2 regions of the Paenibacillus hubeiensis genome follow, and region 2 is predicted to be linked to the other one. Evidence: riboswitches for the same ligand, from Rfam matches in the RefSeq annotation. Region 2 holds a riboswitch; the other holds the start of a gene.
The links. A riboswitch is a leader RNA that binds a small molecule or an ion and turns the genes downstream of it on or off. The one in region 2 is predicted to bind FMN.

Region 1 (3,417 bases), on a different contig from region 2:
CGTCCCCCCGATTGCATGGCCCGTTCCAGGTTGACCCTGCTGCCGGACTGGAGCTTATCCAGGTTGGTGTGACGGTACGTTTCCGGCATGACGTCAGCGGTAAAACCTCCGCCTTCAAGCGTTGTCGCAGTCAGGCATACGCCGTTAACGGCAACGCTGTCGCCGATTTTCAGGTCATCCATAATGAGGGAAGCGCCAACGTTCAGCACCATCGCTTCGCCTTTTCGACCGATCCGTCGGATGTGGCCGACTTCTTCCACCAAGCCGGTAAACATGCTGCGGCCTCCTTCCTGATTACGTTATTCAGCCCAGACCGGAATTCCGCCGATGCTGATATTATCCCCCACTTGCTCGATTTCCAATTGGCACAGCTGGATCGCCTGGCTCATACGCTCGACGCCCTCGAAGCGGAAGCTTCCTGGCGTGTCGTATCCGCCAACGATTTTGGGGGCAATGAACATGAGCAGCCGATCCACCAGTTTAGCCTCTAACATCGCACCATTCAGCGTGCCGCCGCCTTCAAGCAAAATCGAACCGATCTCCCGTTCTCCGAGCTTGCTGAGCGCGTTCAACAGATCCACACGCGGCCCGGGCCCGCAGCGAATGATCTCCACGCCATAAGCTTCAAGCCGTTCGGCCGCTTCTTGACTTGCTTCATCGGTTGTCAGTACCCAGGTCGGCGCCAATCCATCCTTTACCAATTTGGAAGTCAAAGGAAGACGCAATTTCGAGTCAACCACGATCCGTACCGGGTTGATCCCTTCCACCTGCAAGCGTGTCGTCAGTTCCGGGTCGTCTGCGATCACCGTATCGACGCCGACCATGATGCCTTGATGACGGTGGCGGAGGGCGTGAACGATCTCACGCGCGGATTCATTGGAAATCCATTTGCTGTCCCCGCTGCGGGTTGCGATTTTTCCATCCAGCGTGGAAGCGGTTTTTAACGTGACAAACGGCAATCCTGTCGTAATATATTTGATGAATTTTTCGTTCAGTCGTCTTCCACGCTCGCGCAGAACCCCGACCTCTACTTCAATGCCCTGCTGGCGAAGCATGGATATGCCTCTGCCGGATACTTGCGGATTCGGATCTTCGCAGCATACTACGACTCGTTTCACCTTTTCATGAATGAGTCGTTCGCTGCACGGCGGAGTTTTGCCATAATGGCTGCACGGCTCCAACGTGACGTAAACGGTACTTCCTTCCGCATCGCTGCCAGCCATATTCAGCGCATGAACCTCCGCATGGCCCGTGCCGCGCTTCAGATGACTTCCGAGACCGACTACGCGGCCGTCTTTCACAACGACACAACCTACAACCGGGTTGATTCCCGTCTGTCCTTGCGCCCGTTCTGCCATATCCAGTGCAAGCGCCATATAAAATTCGTCGTTAATCATTTCCAAGTCAGTTCACCCCGCTATGTCTAATATGTCAGGAATAGCCTGTTCAATGAGGCTGCGTTCAGCCAATCATGCAAAATCCAAAAAATCCCCATCGAACAGTCTGTTCAATGGGGATGATGAGAGATCCGCTGCTGCTAGCGGATGGAACGTTGATACATGGGTACCCGAAAACAAAGGCTCTGCGGATTCAAGCAAGTGAAAATCAACACATGCCCAAAGATAGAATCCCCGTCAAAGCTGCAGTGATTTCTCTAAAGTCATTTCGCATATGGTTGAAGGCAGCACAAGAAAAATTCTCGTAACTGTCTGCATTTTCGCATAACGAACAGTACCATGCGCAACATTTTGCCAAACGCGGCCATAGGCCGCATCCGCTCCTTCTCCCATCCAGACTATACTGTCGGTTCTGGAATCGCACCAGATCAGCCGTCTGCCTTGGCAAACGGGTCACGGACTTTGCAGCATTCATCATTGTGGTGCGCTGCATCACCGCCGGTAGGGAATTGCACCCTGCCCCGAAGGAATGTTGTTTTGTTAATTTGGATGTTAGCACTTTAACGGTAAAAAATCAATCGTTTTTTATTCCTTTTTGTCATATACTAACTTTTAATAAGCAATGAATACTGGCAGGACATTTAGCCGTTACCAGATTGTGGCTCCTTTCCTTCCTCTATTGCGGTCCATTCAACCTCTGAGATGAGCGACAGTTTAAATTTCAGGAAAACACCAGCTTGCCAAATGTTTCAAATCTTTTGCGCGTTGAAAAGGAACGCGTTCAGGCTCCGGCATCCGAGATGCCGGGCACGGCACATCCCTTGCCACCCGTCTGACCCAGCTTGTCGAATCCAGCGCACTTACCAGGCTTTGCCAACGCCCATCCCTTCTCGGACGAAACGACAAGCTTAATTCTGCTTTGGGAGGCATCTCCTCGTAGATCCCGTCCAAATATTCGACCTTGACCCGCTTGTCCTCAATTTGATGGCAATACACCGTGATCCACAATCCTTCCCTGACGCGAATGGCGTATACATCCCCTGCCTTGGCTTCTCCTTTTCCGGCATCTGGGGAGGCTTTGGGGACGCTAGTCCGAGCCGCCCTTTTGTGCTCGAACGCTCCAACCACCGTTTCCTTAACGCCAGGGTCCTGTTCGGGCCTTTCCTCAAAAGATATATCAGTAAGATCAAACCCTTCAAAAAGCTTTGCCAAAACACGTTCGTTGATTCCGATGGAGGAATCCCACCACGCCAGCGGGGCCTGGACTTCAACCCGAATGTTGGGCCGCTGGTCGCGCTTGACATAGGTCGTAAATTCCGTGGCCATTCCAGGGTAGTCCTTCGTATCCAGTATACCGATCAGCGCCAGCGTCTCGAGCAGGTCACGGTAAGCGTACTCGCTGCGCGTAGGCAGAAGGCGTTCCTTTTTAAGCGCTTGCGCCGCTTTGCTGTAGCGTGTTTTGGGAGGCAGCGAGCGAAGTACGGTCAGTATGGCACGAAACGTCCAGCGATCATAATCGTTGGGTGCCGGAATCTGATCTTCCTCAGCAATTTGTTCCAGTGCCAGCACGTGCCCGAATAGATTGCCGTCCAGCGGCGTTCCATTGGTCATGCGCCAATACCATTGCAGACTTGTATCCGTTGCCTCATTCACATTCAATCCGCAAATTTGGCAAATGCTTGAGGACGGATAGGGGGTATATTCATGTTCCGGAACTCCGTCCGCGAGCAGCTTCCCCGTTAGCAGCGAACGCCAAATGAACGGCGCGGACCATAAGGAGGATACAAAAGCTTGCGCTGCTTCGGCAACGTTCCAGGATTGGGCGAGTTTTTTCAGTGCGACAATCGTCTGCTCATGCTGCGGCCGCATGAATTGGTTCGGGGAATGCCCTGCTGCCTCAAGCCCTTTCATCTCCGTTTCTGCGATCGTTCCCGGCACAGGATGCCAAGATGCCTCTACTTCCTCATCCCAATATGTACGTTGACTGTATACTTGCTTTAAAAGCCATAACTGATGGACT
Region 2 (3,417 bases):
ATGGACAATACGCAGCCATTTTTGAGCAAATAACCTTTTTCCACAAGACACATCTCCAATCCTCATGTTATGGGTACGTTCAGGTACTTACACAAGTTGTTGATGAAAGGTTGTCTGTTCATGGATGCAAGATTATGAGTGTATTATTTCAAGGATATAACGATTATATAGCACTTGTTAATGACGCACAATCATGGAATGAATACCCGTCCAATAATAAGATCAGTTCAATCCATGGGATAACCATTATTTCAATGGATAGATAAGCTGTATATGATTCAACGGCATGAGTCCCTCATACAAAGCATGATTATGATCGGCACCCACAATACACAACATACGTGCATCCGCATTGTCTTTGATTGCGTTTATGATTCGTTGAAGCATGATATCATGCCGACATTCCCATCGTATGGCATGCGCTTTTGGATCCAACCTTTTCAGCCACTGATATTTCAGTCGGGTCACATGGTCGAATGCTTCCGTATTAAATGGAATAGCACCCTTACCGGAAGCCGCAAGCTGTTTGTGCCACCAATGATCCAATTCATTCTCCAACCGTTCTTTTTCGGGCCCGGTATAGCTTCGCAAAGGATCGAAATCGTTCCAAATATCAAGTTCCACCCAATCCACGGGAACAAACTTGATCTTTTTTTCTTCGCATAACGGAAAGATCAGGTCGTAATATTCGCTTGGGGGTTCGCCCCAGTACCCTCTATTTGCAGGCTCCTTTTTGTATTTCTCGAAACTGGATGGCAAAACCTCGCCGCAGATTACATCCGGATCAAAATCAACAATTAACCTTTCTATGGTTTCAAGTGTTAAATGGTGCTGCACTCGCAGCTCTTCATCATGTACGACTCCCAAAATACCTACGACTTCCATTTCAGCAACCCCTTAAGCTCCGAATTATTTCTTAAACGAACGTTTATGCTCGTCTAAAGCACCTTTCAACGATTTGACGATATTCCAGCGTATTATTCCGATTATTCTTATGGAAATTAAATATTTATTTCGCAAAAACTCTTGCACTGCTAGCGCTTTCACATTTAAGATGAATCTATTGATGTTACAGCTTGTGTAACGAACCTATAAACCAATCGAATAGGATCTTCGGGGTAGGGTGCAATTCCCAACCGGCGGTGATGTTCTTCGGAACCAGCCCGCGACTCGCTGTTTGACCAGTTTTGGACAGCGACTGACCTGGTGCGACTCCAGGGCCGACGGTATAGTCCGGATGAGAGAAGATCAACACATGAATACGGCCGTTCTCGGGAACGCCTTTTTTCCCGACGCCATATTCATGCGTGTGAGCCCCCGTTATTTGGCGTACGCCGAAACGGGGGCTTTTGTCGAATCTGCCAACTGAAGATTCCGTGTTCTGACGAAGGAGTCCTGAATATGGAAAACCATCAAACTGCATCAAACGTTCCGACCAAGCAACGAGGCAACACCGGATTCTGGTTGGTTGTGCTTGGCGCTGCCCTCTGGGGCGTCGACCCTCTTTTCCGCATTCTTTTGCTCGAAACGATGACCTCCACCCAGATCGTCCTGGTGGAACATATCATTGTAAGCCTGATCGCCCTTCCCGTACTTTGGAAATTCAGGGCCGACCTGAAAAATCTGCGCGCACGCCATTGGATTGCCGTCATTTTCATTTCCTGGGGCGGTTCTGCGCTTGCCACGGTGTTATTCACGCTGGCCCTCACTCATAATGATCCAAACACGGTACTGCTGCTGCAAAAAATGCAGCCCTTGTTCGCGATCGTGATGGCAAAGCTGCTGTTAAAAGAATCGCTGCCGCGCCGCTTTGGCGGGTTGTTCATCATTGCGCTGGCAGGAACCTACTTGCTGACCTTTGGATTGACGCTCCCCTCGGCCGGATGGGACAGCTGGGTCCATGCAGGCAGCTTGTTGTCCCTGGGCGCTGCCGCGCTATGGGGAGGCTCCACGGTTATGGGCCGGCTGATGCTGGGACAAACGCGGTATGAAACGGTAACCTCCCTTCGTTTCGTCGTTGCCCTGCCGCTGCTCATCTTCATGACCTGGAATGAAGGCGCACCATGGTCCTTCCCTTCAGGTACGGGTGCCCAGGCTGCGGTCATCCTGAACATTTTGGGCCAAGCGCTGCTGCCTGGATTGTTGAGTCTTTTGCTGTATTACAAAGGTCTCTCTTCGACCAAGGCATCGGTGGCTACTTTGGCTGAATTGAGCTTTCCGATGGCAGGCGTGCTGGTGAACTGGATCGCTTTCCGTACGCTGATTACTTGGGAGCAGCTCATCGGTTTCGTCCTGATCTGGATCGCCCTGTTCGCCATCTCCAGACAGCAAGATCGTTCGCCATCCAACACCAACCTTGAAGCTGCGCGAAGATTGCGCACAGAGTGAATCAAGATAGCATATCATTAATGGCATGATTTGTATATCCACACTGTTTGTTCCTTCTGGGCAAACAGTGTTTTTTTATGGTTGAACGTGCAGCATCGCATTACATTGCGCTTTTGTCTTTTCGTCCACCTGATGGTACGATGACTATGGAACATGCTCAGCCCAATACATATTGAGAGGAACGATACACATGTCTTCATTTCCATATACATCCTATGACGCCGTCGGTTTGGCAGAGCTTGTGCGTGCGCGGCAAGTATCGCCAAACGAGCTATTGGATGCGGCATTTGCCCGACTGAACGAGTTCAATCCCCGGTTAAACGCCGTGATCCGCACGTATGAGACACGCGCAAGGCAGGAAGCCAACAAGACAAGGCCGGGGGAACAACCTTTTGCCGGCGTACCGCTCTTGTTGAAGGACATTTCGCAATCCTTGGAAAACGAGCTTCTCACTTCCGGTTCGCGTTTGTTCAGCGAGCACCGCGCTGTGCGCAGCTCCAATTTCGTCCAACGCCTGCGTGAGGCCGGTTTTATTATTATCGGGCATACCAATACGCCGGAGTTCGGCTTGAAAAACATCACAGAACCCAGCCTGCACGGCCCGACGCGCAATCCATGGAACACGGAGCACTCGCCAGGCGGTTCCAGCGGCGGAGCGGCGGCAGCCGTTGCCTCGGGAATGGTTCCACTGGCAGGTGCAAGCGACGGCGGCGGCTCGATCCGCATACCTGCAGCGTTTAGCGGACTGTTCGGTCTGAAGCCTACGCGCGGCCGGACGCCGGTTGGTCCAGGCGCAGGCCGTCAATGGCAGGGCGCCTCCATCGATTTTGCCTTGTCCCGCACCGTGCGCGACAGTGCGGCACTGTTGGATGTGCTGCAAGTCGTCCAGCCGGAAGCGGCGTTCCACGCCCCTCTTTTTCCGGGGAGTTACCAGGCAGACATGAACTATCCACACCAACGAAAACTGAAAATCGCATATACTACGGCTTCGCCTGTAGGAACACCTGTCAGCGAAGAAGCCAAACAAGC

Region 1: it holds a riboswitch for FMN, as region 2 does, so the genes downstream of both, ribD (bifunctional diaminohydroxyphosphoribosylaminopyrimidine deaminase/5-amino-6-(5-phosphoribosylamino)uracil reductase RibD) here and RSX24_RS10630 (DMT family transporter) in region 2, are expected to answer to the same signal.

What each region holds. Positions count from the first base shown of each region.
Region 1 covers NZ_JAVYAE020000004.1:208,014-211,430, forward strand. Annotated here, with positions in the region: gene ribE (riboflavin synthase) at 1-275, opposite strand, end outside; gene ribD (bifunctional diaminohydroxyphosphoribosylaminopyrimidine deaminase/5-amino-6-(5-phosphoribosylamino)uracil reductase RibD) at 300-1,403, opposite strand; FMN riboswitch at 1,775-1,930, opposite strand; gene RSX24_RS14275 (hypothetical protein) at 2,112-3,417, opposite strand, start outside.
Region 2 covers NZ_JAVYAE020000003.1:103,255-106,671, forward strand. Annotated here, with positions in the region: gene RSX24_RS10620 (amidohydrolase family protein) at 1-44, opposite strand, end outside; gene RSX24_RS10625 (hypothetical protein) at 247-885, opposite strand; FMN riboswitch at 1,106-1,253, shown strand; gene RSX24_RS10630 (DMT family transporter) at 1,402-2,388, shown strand; gene RSX24_RS10635 (amidase) at 2,579-3,417, shown strand, end outside.